Regions from separate parts of the Pseudarthrobacter sp. CCNWLW217 genome, predicted to be linked through region 3. Evidence: riboswitches for the same ligand, from Rfam matches in the RefSeq annotation. Region 3 holds a riboswitch; each other region holds the start of a gene.
What was found. A riboswitch is a leader RNA that binds a small molecule or an ion and turns the genes downstream of it on or off. The one in region 3 is predicted to bind thiamine pyrophosphate.

Region 1 (4,617 bases), on a different contig from region 3:
GGTGGATGGGGTGCGGCTGCTGCCAGATCAGGAAGGTGCCGATCGGGCTGGGGCTTTCGCGCCCGTCCGGTCCCACCTGCTTGGGCCAGCGGACGCCGTCGTACCCTTGGGCCTTGGCCGTCTGCCGCGCGGACTCAAGGATGGTTCGGTACCAGCGGAGGCTGGGGAGCAGCAGTTCCGTGCGGTTCCAGTGGGCGAAATGCGCGGCGTGCCACCAGTGCATCTCCAGGTGGAAGCGTCCCCGCCAGGAGTTGCACACCAGCCCGGTCTCCTGTGGTGGCAGGGACCCGGCGCAGTTGATCGCCGTGAGGTACTGGGACAGGACGATCCTGCGCTCAAGTTCAGCCGCCCGCGGGTCGGGTGTGCCATGGAGTTCGACGGCGCCGCCGGACTGCCAGAACTTCGGCCAGTGGTCGCGGGAGGCCTGGGCGACGGCGGTTCCAGTCCCAGTCGAGGGTGCGCCGCCAGAGCTGCGCAGGATGCATTCGCCCTGCCCGGTGCTGGTGAACTGGACGGCCAGGTCAAGGACGTCCTGGCCGGCGTCGGCGCCAAGCAGCAGGTTATGGGCCCCCGACTGGTCCAGCCGGAGGTTCCTCCCGGACACCGTCACCTGGTACCCCGATCCGTCCAGGTCGCGGTCCACCGTCCAGTGCTGGAGGCCGTCCGCTCCGCCCGCTGGTTCCGCCAAGGTAGTGGTGTGGTCCGCGGGACGGTTCCAGTCCGCGGCGTCATGCCACGCCTCGGACCCATAGGGGAAGGCGAACGTGACCACCAGCCCGTGCTGGAGGGCCGCGGACTCCACGATCAGGCCGATCTGGTCCCGGTCCGGATGGCAGGCGGTGGTGACCTTGACGGGATGGCCCCGGAGGCTGAACGTGCTGGTGACCGTCCCGGTCCAGAGGTCCAGGGTCTGGACGGGGTCGACGACGTCTGCCGCGGTGAGCGGCCGTGGCGCCCCGGCCCGATCCGTCCACGCGAACCCGATCCGGCCCAGGTCCAGGCGGTGCGGGTTCGCCCGCAGCCAGGTCTCGGCGCGGGACGCCTTAGTCTCCCGGCCGTCCACGATATCGCCCACCATGTCCAGGTAAGGGACCGGGCCCCGCGCGGAATCGTACAGAACCGTGGAACTGGCCAGGCTGTACTCCTCGGCCGCGGGGACGGAGTGCCAGCCCCATTGGGACTGCGAGCCGAGCAGCGTGCCGGGCGGCCCTCCTACGGGGTACTCGGCCGGGAGGCTCTGGAGCCCGGTGAGGTCTACCGTGAAGCAGAACTCGCCGTTGCCCACGGAAACCGGACTCCGGGGATCAAGGCTCCGCTGCTCCACGTTATGCCTGCGGACCAGGGCTTGACGGTCGATGGTGTGCTGGCTGCTCAAATGCCCGCCCTCCTGAAGGCTGCCGGATCTGACGGCGGCTTCCACGGCTGCGCCAGTGAGAAAACGCTTTCCGGATCGACTTCATCCTCGTGTCGTCAGGGGGAGCGTGTCAACTTCGGGAGTGTCAGGAAGCCCGACCCTGGGCCGCGCTCATTCGGCCCGCATGGACCCCAGGATTTCGCGCAGGGCCTCCACCACGAGGTCGTGGTCCTGCTGCTGCGGCAGCCCGGAAACGGTGACAGTGGCTACCGCACCCACCCCGGCCACGTACACCGGGAAGGAGCCGCCGTGTGGTGCGTAGGTGGACTCGTCGAACCACCCGTGGTCCTCGATCCGCCCGCCGTGCAGCCTGCCGCGGAGTCCCACCAGCAATGACGGGATCTCATACCGGGCGGCGGTGCGCTGCTTGGCCCTGATCCAGTGCTCGTTGTCCGGCGTGGCACCATCCAAGGCCACGTGGAAGAGCACTTGCTCGCCCTTGGTGATGTCGATCGCGATGGGAAGCCGCCGCGTCTTCCCCAGCTCCACCAGGAGCAACCCCAGATTGAGGGAATCGTCCTTGGTGAAATGCGGAAACTGCAGCTCGGTGATCTCGGCCTCGATCCGGTCAATCAGGGCCTCGAGCAGGCCTGATGGCTGGGGCAGCCTTGAGTCGGGATTGAACGCAGTCACAGTCGGGTTGTTGGCAGTCATGGCCCACAATCTACCGCCCCAGCGGTGTAAACTGGACCACGCCCATCAGGGCAGAATATTCAAAGACCAGCTTTATTAACGACAGGGGAGCGCCGCCGTCGGGCATCACTGGCATTGCCAGGGAACCGCAGGTGGGCGCTGAGAGTGCGGGACAGCCGCAGACCCTCGAACCTGATCCGGTTAGTACCGGCGCAAGGGAGTCGAGTTCTCGAAGTGTGCGGTAACCGGTGGCAAGCCGACCGCCGGAACACTTTCCCCTCCTGTTCCTCAGGAGGATCACATGAGCACTGCAGCAATCAAAAAGACCGGCTACACCTGGCGCATCGTTGACATCGTGGTGGCCGCCCTCATCGCCATCGCCGGCGGCGTGATCTTCTGGGCGTGGTCCCAGGGCGCCGCCGCGGTTTCGCCGCCCATGAACGCCGTCTACCCGCCGCTGACCGGCCTCATCGCCGGCGGCTGGATGATCCCCGCCGTGCTGGGCATGCTGATCATCCGCAAGCCGGGCGCCGCGCTCTTCTGCGAAACGGTGGCCGCCATGGGTGAACTGATCATGGGCTCGCCGTACGGCGCCTCCGTGCTGTTTTCCGGCTTCGTCCAGGGCCTGGGTGCCGAGATCATCTTCGCCATCTTCGTCTACAAGAAGTTCAACCTGCCCGTCGCGCTGCTGGCCGGCGCTGCGGCCGGGCTGTTCTGCGGCCTGAACGACTCCTTCGCCCCCTGGGGCTGGAACATCGCCTACGCCGCCGGTGACAAGCTCGCGTACATCGTATTTACCGCCATCTCGGGCGCGATCATCGCCGGCGCGCTGTCCTGGATCGCCACGCGCGGCCTGGCCAGGACCGGTGTGCTGAGCTCCTTCGCGTCCCGCAAGGCTGCGTCGGAGCCCGTCTTCTCCTAATGCCCGCAGCCTACGACGACGGCACAGCCGCTGCGATGCGGCCCGCCGCCGTCACTGCCCGCGGTTGGGGGTGGCGGCACGCAGGCCGGTCCCGGCCTGCTGTCCACGCCCTGGACCTGGACATCAAGCCCGGGGAGCGTGTGCTCCTGCTGGGCCCGTCAGGGGCGGGCAAATCCACGCTGCTCCACGCTCTCGCGGGGGTGCTGGGGGATGTGAACGACGACGGCGAAGCAGGCGATTCCGACGAATCCGGTTCGCTGCGGATCGATGGCGCTTCCCCCCGTGAGCGGCGCGGCCGCGCCGGGCTGGTGCAGCAGGATCCCGAAACGCAGGTGGTCCTCTCCCGGCTCGGCGACGACGTCGCCTTCGGTGCCGAGAACCTCGCCGTGCCGCGCGATGCGATCTGGGCGCGCGTGCACGAGGCGCTTGACGACGTCGGGCTCTCCCACCTGCCGCTGGACCACCCGACGTCGGCCCTTTCCGGCGGGCAGAAGCAGCGCCTGGCGCTCGCCGGCATCCTGGCCATGCGGCCCGGGCTGATCCTCTTGGACGAGCCCACGGCCAACCTGGATCCCACCGGGGTCCTCGAGGTCCGCGACGCCGTGGGACGCTGCCTGGACAAGACCGGGGCCACGCTGGTTGTGGTGGAGCACCGCGTGTCCGTCTGGAAGGACCTCGTGGACCGGATCGTGGTGCTGCAGCCAGGCTCCGCAACCGATCCCGCAGTGCTGCTGGACGGGCCGCCGGACCAGGTCCTCGCCGAGGCGAGGGACATGCTGATTGCTGCCGGTGTGTGGGTCCCCGGCTTTGTTCCGGCCACGCGGAACCGGACTTCCGGCGGCTCCGGGGACCTGCTGCTGGCGGCCGAGGACCTTGCCGTTTCGCGGGAGCGGCCTCGCCGCCGCCGCTTCAAAGCGATCCCTCCGGTTCCGGTCCAGCAGGGCATCTCGGCGCAGGTGCGCGCCGGGCAGGCGCTCACCATCACAGGTCCGAACGGTGCGGGAAAATCCACGTTCGCGCTGACCCTGGCCGGCCTGCTGGCACCCGTAGGGGGAAACGTTTCGGCCACCGTGGACCTGAGTCAGGGCGCAGGCATCGACCCCTACAAATGGAAGGCCGACCAGCTGATCGCCCGCATCGGAACCGTCTTCCAGGAGCCAGAGCACCAGTTTGTCACCGGCAATGTCCTGGACGAGCTGATGTTCGGCCCCAGGCATCTTGGCCACGGCGAGGAACGGGTGGATGAGCTCCTCCAGCGGCTTCGGCTGACCGAACTCGTGGACGCCAACCCTTACACGCTCTCCGGCGGGGAGAAGCGCCGGCTGTCCGTGGCCACGGTGCTCGCCGCCCACCCGCAGGTGCTGGTCCTGGACGAGCCAACCTTCGGCCAGGACGCCAACACCTGGGCCGAGCTCGCGTCCTTCCTCTCCGAACTGCTCGACGCCGGCACCGCCGTGGTATCCGTAACACACGATGCCGAATTCAGCACGGCCCTGGGCGGCGCCGAGCTCCGGCTGGGCACCACCGAAGCGGTGGCCCCATGAGGCAGGAACTGACACTGCGGGGGAACCAAGCACTGCTGACCCGTGCCAATCCGCTGAGCAAGTTCGCCGCCGTCGTCTTCATGACCGTGGTGCTGGCGCTGTCC
Region 2 (4,617 bases), on a different contig from region 3:
TGAAGGCCTCCCCCATGAGTGCCGGGTTCTGGGCGCGGGTGACAGCGGTAGCCAGCAGGACGGCGTCGCAACCCAGTTCCATGGCAAGGGCAGCGTCCGAGGCAGTCCCTATGCCGGCGTCCAGTACCACGGGCACCGACGCGCGGGACACGATGAGTTCGATGTTGTGCGGGTTGAGGATGCCCAGCCCGGTGCCGATGGGCGATCCCAGTGGCATGACCGCCGTCGCGCCGAGGTTTTCGAGCCGCAGGGCCAGGACGGGGTCGTCATTGGTGTAGGCGAACACCTTGAAGCCCCGGTTGACGAGCTGTTCAGTCGCGTCCACGAGCTCAACGGCGTCCGGCAGGAGGGTCTGTTCGTCGGCGATGACCTCAAGCTTGACCCAGTCTGTTTCCAGCGCCTCGCGGGCAAGTTCAGCCGTCATCACGGCATCCCGCGCAGTGAAGCAGCCGGCAGTGTTGGGCAGGACCCGGATGCCATGGTCCAGCAGGAGCTGGAAAAGGGAGCCGGTTTCGGCTGGCGAGTATCGCCGCATGGCCACGGTGGTCAGCTCCGTCCCGGAGGCCAGCAGGGCCGCGCCCAGCCCATCAAGGCTTGGCGCGCCGCCGGTGCCCATGATCAGGCGGGAGCCGAGCTCGACGCCGTCGATCACGAGCGCGTCCGGGTGCCCGGTCGGGTTAACGGTATTGATGGTTTCGGTCATGGTTCAGCCTCCCTGGACTGCTGTGACCAGTTCGACGTCGTCACCTTCGGCGAGTGCCGTGACGTACCACTGGCTGCGGGGTACTACTTCGGAGTTGTGTGCCACTGCCACACCCAGTTTTTGCCCGTCGGTAGCCTGCCCGTTCGCAGCCAGGGGACGGCCAGTGACCTGGCTGACCAGGGTGGTAATTGACGCGCCGTCGGACACGCTGTGCAGCGAACCATTGAGGGTGATGTTCATGCTGTTTCCTTGGTGGGTTGGAGGATGGCGGCACGGCGTGTGGAGAATCTGGCCGGACTGAACGGGAGCCAGCGCGGGTCTGTGCGTCCATCCATGAGGTCCCGGCAGATGGCGGCGGCTGCAGGTGTCAACAGCACACCGTGGCGGAAAAAACCCGTCGCCACGATCAGGCCATCCACCGGTCCGTGGTTCCCTGGGAGGTGGACGCGGCCCAGCAATGGAGCGTTATCCGGCGTAGCAGGACGCGCCCGGGCTGTACTTTCCAGCAGTTCCAGCTCGGCGACCGCCGGCACCAGGACCTGGGCATCGCGAAGCAGCTGGTAGACGCCGCCTGCCGAGACGCCGCCTGCCGAGACGCCGCCAGCCGACGTTCCTGTGCCGTCCTGGCGGCGCTCCGGACTGGAGGCTGCCAACGCGTCCTCGCGCTGGGTGGCACCGATGACCACAGTGCCGTCACGCCTTGGAACGATGTAGACGGGAACACCGTGGACCAGTCCGCGGACAGTGGCGGTGACCAGAGGGCGGAGATGCTCCGGGACGCGCAGCCGGAGAATGTCGCCGTGCACGGGGCGCAGCGGCAGCTGGAGTCCATCGGGCAGCCCGCCCAACGACGCCGCTCCAAGCCCGTTGGCCACGATGGTTTCGCTGGCGGTCACCGAGCCCCCACCGGCCAGCCGGACACCGGCGACCCGGCCGTCTTTCCAGGCCAGCGACGACGCACGGTCGGCAACGGCGAATCCGTGTTCGGCTCCTGCGACGGCGGATCCTGAATCCTCCCTGTGGCTGGCCAAAGCCTCCCGCAGGCACGCCACCAGCTTCCGCGGGTCCACCTGGTGGTCAGCGGGAATGTCCAGGGCGCAGGAGATCGCGGGGCTCAGGAGGGCTTCGCGGCTGCGGGCTTCGCGCACCGTCAGTGGTTCAACGTCCAGCCCGTGGGCCCGCTGGACTGATCGGAGGTCCATCAGCGCACGGCGGTCGGCCGCGTCCGCGCCGACGGCCAGCGTGGGGGTGGGCAGGTACCCTGCATCGCCGGGAACGTCCCGGGCCAGGTCCGCCGCGAAGGCCGGCCACAGCCGGGACGATTCAAGCATCAGCTCCAGGAGTTCTTCCTCCTGGTAGTGCAACTCACTTACCGGGGCGAGCATGCCTGCCGCAGCCCAGGAGGCGCCGGAACCGGGGGCATCATCAATCACAACCACAGAACGGCCCGAGCGCCTGGCTTCCCAGGCTATGCCGTGCCCGATCACACCCCCGCCGATAACGGCGACGTCAGCAGAGAGGTCGGCGAGAGCGTCACTGGGAGCGCCGGCGGACGGACTGCCGGTTGGCGGTATCATGTGGTTCCTTCCCTACGCCGGTACTAGCCGGATCAGGTCAAGCGGTCGGCTCTGACGCCCTCTCAGCCCGGCGCTTTATGACAGCTGCCGCGGGCTCCCGCAGTACCTGCCCAGTTTAGAGGAACTACTCTGGTTTCCATGAACGCAGCCCTTCCTGACAGCATTGCCGTCGCCAACAGCACCTTCCTTTCCACCAGCCATGCTGAGGCCCTGGGCGGTGCCCGGCTGTACCTGTGCACGGATGCCCGTAAGGATCGCGGTGACTTCGCCGGGTTTGTTGATGCGGCCTTCGCCGGGGGCGTGGACATCATCCAGCTCCGCGACAAGACAATTGAGGCAGCAGAGGAGCTGGACCTACTGGCGGTACTGAAGGAGTCCGCACTGCGCCATGGACGGCTGTGGGCGGTCAATGACCGGGCCGACGTCGCGGTGCTCTCAGGTGCCCCGGTGTTCCATATTGGCCAGAAGGACCTGCCGCTGAAGGCTGCACGCACCTTGTTGAACGGCAATGCAGCCATCGGTCTGTCCACCCACACCACCTCACAGATCGACGGCGCGGTCTCGGCCTCGGCCGCCGTCACAGCCGCGCCCACTGGGCTGGACTATTTCTGTGTTGGTCCGGTGTGGGCCACCCCCACCAAGCCCGGCCGGGCCGCCGTCGGGCTCGACCTCCTCAGGTACGCCGCGGGGGCAGTCAAACAGGCGGGGTCCGTGCCCGGCGTGGCAGAGGTACCCTGGTTCGCCATTGGGGGCGTGGACCTGGGCAACGTGGAGCAGGTGGTGGAAGCGGGCGCCCGCCGGATCGTTGTGGTCCGGGCCATCACCGAAGCCGCCGATCCCGCAGAGGCCGCCGCGGCACTGCTTCGGGCCTTGGACGCCGCCGGCTCCTAGGCCTCCGGCCCCAAAGAGGGGATGGCGTGCATAATCAGCGAAAATCGGGCTAACCTGAATTTCGTGTCACATCATCGGCTGGCCCCAAATGTCCACGAGCACACCAATGCCCTCGAGGAGGCACTGAGTGCGCTGCGGACCGAGCTGGAGCTACCGGGCGACTACCCTGCCGACGCCGTCCGAGATGCGGAAGCCGCTGTCTCCTCAAGGCAACTGCCTGATGCCGACCTGACAGGCATTGATTTCCTCACTATTGATCCTGAGTCCTCCACCGATCTAGACCAGGCCCTGTTTATTGAGCGCGCCGGTAGCGGCTATCGGGTCCTCTACGCCATCGCAGATGTACCCGCATTCGTGGTGCCCGGCGGGCCGCTGGACGCCGAGACCCGCCGCCGGGGACAGACGTTCTACGCGCCCGACGGCCGTATCCCGCTTCATCCGGAGGTCATCAGCGAGGGGGCCGGCAGCCTCCTGGCAGGCCAGCTCTGCTCTGCCTTTGTGTGGGACTTCCACCTGGACCAGGCTGCCCAGGTCACGTCCGTTTCGGTCCAAAGGGCACGGGTCCGCAGCCGGGCCAAGCTCAGCTACAAGGGCGCCCAGGCTGAACTCGACGCCGGAACGGCCTCGCCGGTATTAGAGCTCCTTAAGGAGGTTGGCCTCAAGCGTGTTGAGCTGGAGCGGGAACGCGATGGCGCGAGCCTGAACATGCCTGAGCAGGAGATCGTGCAGCTTCCCGATGGCGGCTATCGGATCGCTGCTGCTCCCCAGCTCCCGGTCGAGGACTGGAACGCCCAGATATCGCTCATGACAGGAATGGCTGCGGCCACCCTGATGCTTGAGGGCAAAGTCGGCATCCTGCGGACCATGCCCGCCCCTGACGAACGGTCCCTGGGGCATTTCCGGCTGCAGACCGAGGTTCTGGGCAAGCCCTGGGACGGGAAAGCGGGCTACGGGGAGTATCTCCGCACGCTTGACCCCACGGATCCGCGGCAACTGGCCATCATGCATTCGGCGGGAATGCTTTTCCGTGGTGCCAGTTATACGGCGTTCGACGGCGAAATCCCCAATGATGCCCGCCAGTCCGCGATCGGAGCCGCCTACGCCCACACCACCGCTCCGCTCCGGCGGCTGGTGGACCGCTTTGTCCTGGTCATCTGTGAGGCACTCAGCAACGGCAGCCCGGTCCCGGCCTGGGCGCGGGAAGCGCTGCCCTCCCTGCCGGTGATCATGGCCGGTTCCGATCAGCTGGCTGCAAGGATGGAGCGTCTGGCGCTGGACACCGTGGAGGCCGCCCTGCTGGTCAACCATGTGGGTCAGGAATTCGACGCGATCGTCATTTCAGGGTCCAAGCCGCAAAAGGACAACGGCAAAAACGGCAATGGCTCCAACGGTAACGGCAACGGCAGGAACGGGAACGGCCCTTCCGGAATCATCCAGATAGCCGAG
Region 3 (4,617 bases):
ATGGTGAGCTCGGCAGGTAGAAGGTCCTGGCTGGTGGATTCTGCAGTCATCGAAAACTCCCGGTCCAACGGCCGCCGGATCTCGGAGGCCTCTACTCTTCTAAATTACTTGAAGCTTCAATTTATTCCCAACTGTACGAGCGTGATCTTCAACGGTCAGCGGATCACCTCGCCCCGCAACACGACGTGCCGGAGCGTGGCGACAGTGGAGGGGACGCGCCGGGGGTCTTCCCCGCACAACACCACATCGGCGCTGGCACCCTCGGAGATCCCCTCAGCGCCGAGCCACGTCCGCGCACCCCAGCAAGCAGCATCCAGGGCCGCCGCAGGAGGGAGGCCTGCCCGGTGCAGTGCCAGGATTTCGTCGGCGATCCGTCCGTGCCGGATGACGCTGCCCGCATCTGTCCCGGCATAGATTCGCACACCCGCTTCGAAGGCTTCGTACACGCGCTCGTACCTGCGTTCCCACAGCGCGTGCATGTGCTCGGCGTACCGCGGGAATTTCGCTTCGGCCTGGCGGGCGATGTCCGGGAAGGTGTCGATGTTGATCAGCGTCGGGACGATGGGGACACCCTGGGCGGCGAGCCGGGAAACGTGCCGGGGCAGCAATCCGGTGGCGTGCTCGATGCAGTCGATGCCGGCGTCGAGCATCTGGTCAAGGGTGTCTTCGGCGAAGCAGTGCGCGGTCACCCGTGCGCCCTCGTCGTGGGCCGCTTGCACGGCATCGCGGACGACGGCGTCGGGAAACGACGGTGCGAGGTCTCCGGCGTCGCGGTCAATCCAGTCCCCCACGAGCTTGACCCAGCCGTCGCCGGCCCTCGCCTGCTTCCGCACGGCCTCCACCAGGCCGTCCGGCTCCACCTCGACGGCGAAATCCCGCAGGTAGCGCCGTGACCGGGCAATATGCCGCCCGGCGCGGATAAGCCTGGGCATGTCGTGACGCTGCTGCAGCCAACGCGTGTCGCTTGCCGCCCCTGCATCACGGACCAGGAGCGTGCCTGCGTCGCGGTCGGTGCGGGCCTGTTCTTCAGCCATCGCATCCGGGACGACGCCGCCGGGTCCCAGGCCAACGTGGCAGTGGGCATCAACGAACCCGGGAAGGACCCAGCCCCCCAGCACAGCATCGGGGGACGTGGGGGGCCTGTGGAACGTGAGACGGCCGTCGACGGACCAGAGGCCCCGCCGTTCCTCATTCGGTCCGGTGAGCACTGTTCCGCTGAATTCGATGATTCCGGCCATGGCAACAGCCTAATCCGCGGAAGAGCCCGCCCACGTCACGGTCAGGAGTGCCCTCCCGCACCTGTGGTAGCTTCATCTAGACCACACGGGAGCCCTTGCAGGGGCTGAGATCAGGCTGACGCAGCCTGCGACCGTTGAACCTGTCCGGGTAATGCCGGCGAAGGAAGTGAGTATTCATTGAGTACACCAGAAACACGGCTGATTGCTGCCCAAAATGAGACGGCCAAGGGGAAAGCCGGCATTGAGACCCAGTCGCTGAAATCCCATTCGTTGGCGTTCATCAGTGACGAGGCCACCGGAATCCGGGTTCCGGTAACGGAAATTGCGCTGGAACCATCGCCCAACGGCGAGGCGAACGGCCCTTTCCGGACCTACCGCACCGCCGGCCCTGGGAGTGATCCGGTGGTGGGCCTGGACCCGTTCCGCTCGGAATGGATCGCGGCCCGTGGCGACACCGAGCCCTACAGCGGCCGGGAACGGAACCTGCTCGACGACGGCAAGTCGGCAGTCCGCCGCGGCGCAGCCTCCGCAGAGTGGAAGGGAGCACAGCCGGTGCCCCGCCGCGCCGTCGACGGCCGGACAGTCACCCAGATGCACTACGCAAAGCAGGGTGTCATCACCCCGGAGATGCAGTTCGTTGCCCTCCGCGAAAACTGTGACGTGGAACTGGTCCGCAGCGAAGTGGCGGCAGGCCGCGCCATCATCCCCAACAACATCAACCACCCGGAATCCGAGCCGATGATCATCGGCAAGGCCTTCCTGGTCAAGATCAACGCCAATATCGGCAACTCGGCTGTGACAAGTTCCATCGCCGAGGAAGTGGACAAACTGCAGTGGGCAACCCAGTGGGGAGCCGACACGGTGATGGACCTGTCCACCGGCGATGACATCCACACCACGCGTGAGTGGATCATCCGCAACTCCCCCGTCCCCATCGGCACGGTGCCCATCTACCAGGCGCTGGAGAAGGTCAATGGCGAGGCCAACAAACTGACGTGGGAGATCTTCCGCGACACCGTGATTGAGCAGTGCGAGCAGGGCGTGGACTACATGACCATCCACGCCGGAGTGCTGCTGCGCTACGTGCCGCTGACGGCCAACCGTGTCACCGGCATCGTTTCCCGTGGCGGTTCCATCATGGCCGGCTGGTGCCTCGCGCATCACCAGGAGAACTTCCTGTACACCCACTTCGACGAGCTGTGCGAAATCTTCGCCAAATACGACGTCGCTTTCTCCCTCGGCGACGGGCTGCGCCCGGGAGCGACGGCGGACGCCAACGATGCCGCCCAGTTTGCCGAGCTGGATACGCTGGCTGAACTGACGCAGCGCGCCTGGGAATTCGACGTGCAGGTGATGGTGGAAGGACCCGGCCACGTACCGTTCCACCTTGTCCGGGAGAATGTGGAACGCCAGCAGGAGCTCTGCAAGGGGGCCCCGTTCTACACCCTCGGACCGCTGGTCACGGACATAGCACCCGGCTACGACCACATCACCTCCGCCATCGGGGCCACCGAGATCGCCCGCTACGGCACCGCCATGCTCTGCTACGTCACGCCTAAGGAGCACCTCGGCCTGCCCAACAAGGACGATGTGAAGACGGGTGTGATCACATACAAGATCGCGGCCCACGCCGCCGACCTGGCCAAGGGCCACCCCGGCGCCCACGAGCGGGACGACGCCCTGTCAAAGGCGCGGTTCGAGTTCCGCTGGCGGGACCAGTTCGCACTGTCCCTGGACCCGGTCACTGCGGAAGCCTTCCATGACGAGACGCTGCCCGCCGAGCCGGCCAAAACCGCCCACTTCTGTTCCATGTGCGGCCCCAAGTTCTGCTCCATGAGGATCAGCCAGGACATCCGGGATGAGTATGGCTCGGCTGAATCCCAGGCAGCCCTGGCGGAGATGGCGGCCGGGATGCGAGAAAAGAGCGAGGAGTTCCTCGCGGCAGGCGGGAAGGTTTACCTGCCTGACCTGGAGGTGCCTTCGCGCTAACGCGTCAGGAGGCCCGGGCTGACCGGCCGCGGCTGACGTCGCCCACGAACGCCCGGATGGCGTGATCGCCTTCCGCCGAATCCTGGGGCCGGTGCCCGCCCGCAGCAATGCGGTGCAGGGCACCGGTTTCGCGGAGGTATCCGGCGATCTCTTCATAAAGCGGCTCCCAGCCGCCGGTCAGCACCAGCGTTGGCACGCCCGGGACGATATGCAGCGGCGCCTCCCAGGCCGGGGCCTGCAGCCGGAGCCGCCGGGCGGAGCGTCGTTCCTCCTGGGTGGCGGGCTCCTGGAGATCTGCAGCATAGACGCGGCGGACGAACTCCCGTTGGAAATCCTCGTCACTCAGCTGGTGGCGGACATCAAAGAGGGGCTTCATGAGCTCCCGGTGCGCCGCCGTCGCTGGCAGTTCCGCGGTCAACGACAGGCAGGCCGGCTCCACGAGCGTCAGCGAATACACCAGGTCGGGGCGCTCGACGGCGGCCATCATGGCGGAGATCGCCCCTTGGGAATGCGCCACAACGTGGCCACCGGCGGCACCCCTGCCGTCGTCGGCGAGGGATCTCAAAACGATGGCGGTGTCCTCCGCAAAGGAGGACTCGACCGGTTCAGCAACAGAGTCAAAGCCGTGGCGCCGGAGAAACAGGGCGTCGTAGGTCAGTGCCATGCCGTGCTGCCGGGGCCAGGCCGCTGAGCCGAAGCTTCCGGCGCCGTGCACGAACACTACCCGCTGCTTGAACATGACCCAACCCTATTCCACGGCTCCGACATCCCAACTGGGTAGCAGCAGGTGTCGTTTTGAGCGCTCATAACGACATCTGCTGCTACCCAGTTGGGCGATGCGATTACTTGCCGAGGAACTTGTCGAAGCCCTTGGGCAGGTTCAGCTGCGAAGGATCGAAGTCACCGGACTGCTGGCCAAACGCTGCACCCGTGGGGAGCGCCTTGGCCGCTCCGGCGCGCCGCGCCTCCGCGTCCTTGAGCTCCTGGGCTGCCTTGGCCGGGTTACCGGAGCGGGCCTTCTTCTTCGGGGCATTCTTGGCCCCCTTGCGTGCGCCGCCGCCTGGGCCGCCCATTCCCGGCATGCCTGGCATTCCCGGCATGCCGCCGCCCTGGGCCATCTTCTTCATCATCTTCTGGGCCTGGGCAAAACGTTCGAGCAGCCCATTGACTTCGGAGACGTGGACGCCCGAACCGCGGGCAATGCGGGCCCGGCGGGAGCCATTGATGATTTTGGGGGCAACGCGCTCGTGCGGGGTCATGGACCGGACGATTGCCTCGACGCGGTCGATTTCCCGCTCGTCGAACTGCTCGAGCTGCTGGCGGATGTTCTGCGCACCCGGCATCATCATGAGCATTTTCTTCATGGAGCCCATGTTGCGGATCTGCTGCA

Region 1: another riboswitch for thiamine pyrophosphate. It lies ahead of V9L18_RS12260 (ECF transporter S component); the one in region 3 lies ahead of thiC (phosphomethylpyrimidine synthase ThiC).
Region 2: another riboswitch for thiamine pyrophosphate. It lies ahead of V9L18_RS03045 (FAD-dependent oxidoreductase); the one in region 3 lies ahead of thiC (phosphomethylpyrimidine synthase ThiC).

Annotation. Positions count from the first base shown of each region.
Region 1 is NZ_JBBCBT010000009.1:136,038-140,654, reverse strand. It holds gene V9L18_RS12270 (hypothetical protein) at 1-1,375, opposite strand, end outside; gene V9L18_RS12265 (heme-degrading domain-containing protein) at 1,526-2,068, opposite strand; TPP riboswitch at 2,142-2,284, shown strand; gene V9L18_RS12260 (ECF transporter S component) at 2,349-2,969, shown strand; gene V9L18_RS12255 (ABC transporter ATP-binding protein) at 2,969-4,513, shown strand; gene V9L18_RS12250 (energy-coupling factor transporter transmembrane component T family protein) at 4,510-4,617, shown strand, end outside.
Region 2 is NZ_JBBCBT010000002.1:94,268-98,884, reverse strand. It holds gene V9L18_RS03055 (thiazole synthase) at 1-703, opposite strand, end outside; gene thiS (sulfur carrier protein ThiS) at 707-943, opposite strand; gene V9L18_RS03045 (FAD-dependent oxidoreductase) at 940-2,280, opposite strand; TPP riboswitch at 2,273-2,391, opposite strand; gene thiE (thiamine phosphate synthase) at 2,419-3,171, shown strand; gene V9L18_RS03035 (RNB domain-containing ribonuclease) at 3,235-4,617, shown strand, end outside.
Region 3 is NZ_JBBCBT010000022.1:18,931-23,547, forward strand. It holds gene V9L18_RS20000 (VOC family protein) at 1-50, opposite strand, end outside; gene V9L18_RS20005 (amidohydrolase family protein) at 156-1,238, opposite strand; TPP riboswitch at 1,314-1,421, shown strand; gene thiC (phosphomethylpyrimidine synthase ThiC) at 1,479-3,227, shown strand; gene V9L18_RS20015 (alpha/beta hydrolase) at 3,232-3,966, opposite strand; gene ffh (signal recognition particle protein) at 4,070-4,617, opposite strand, start outside.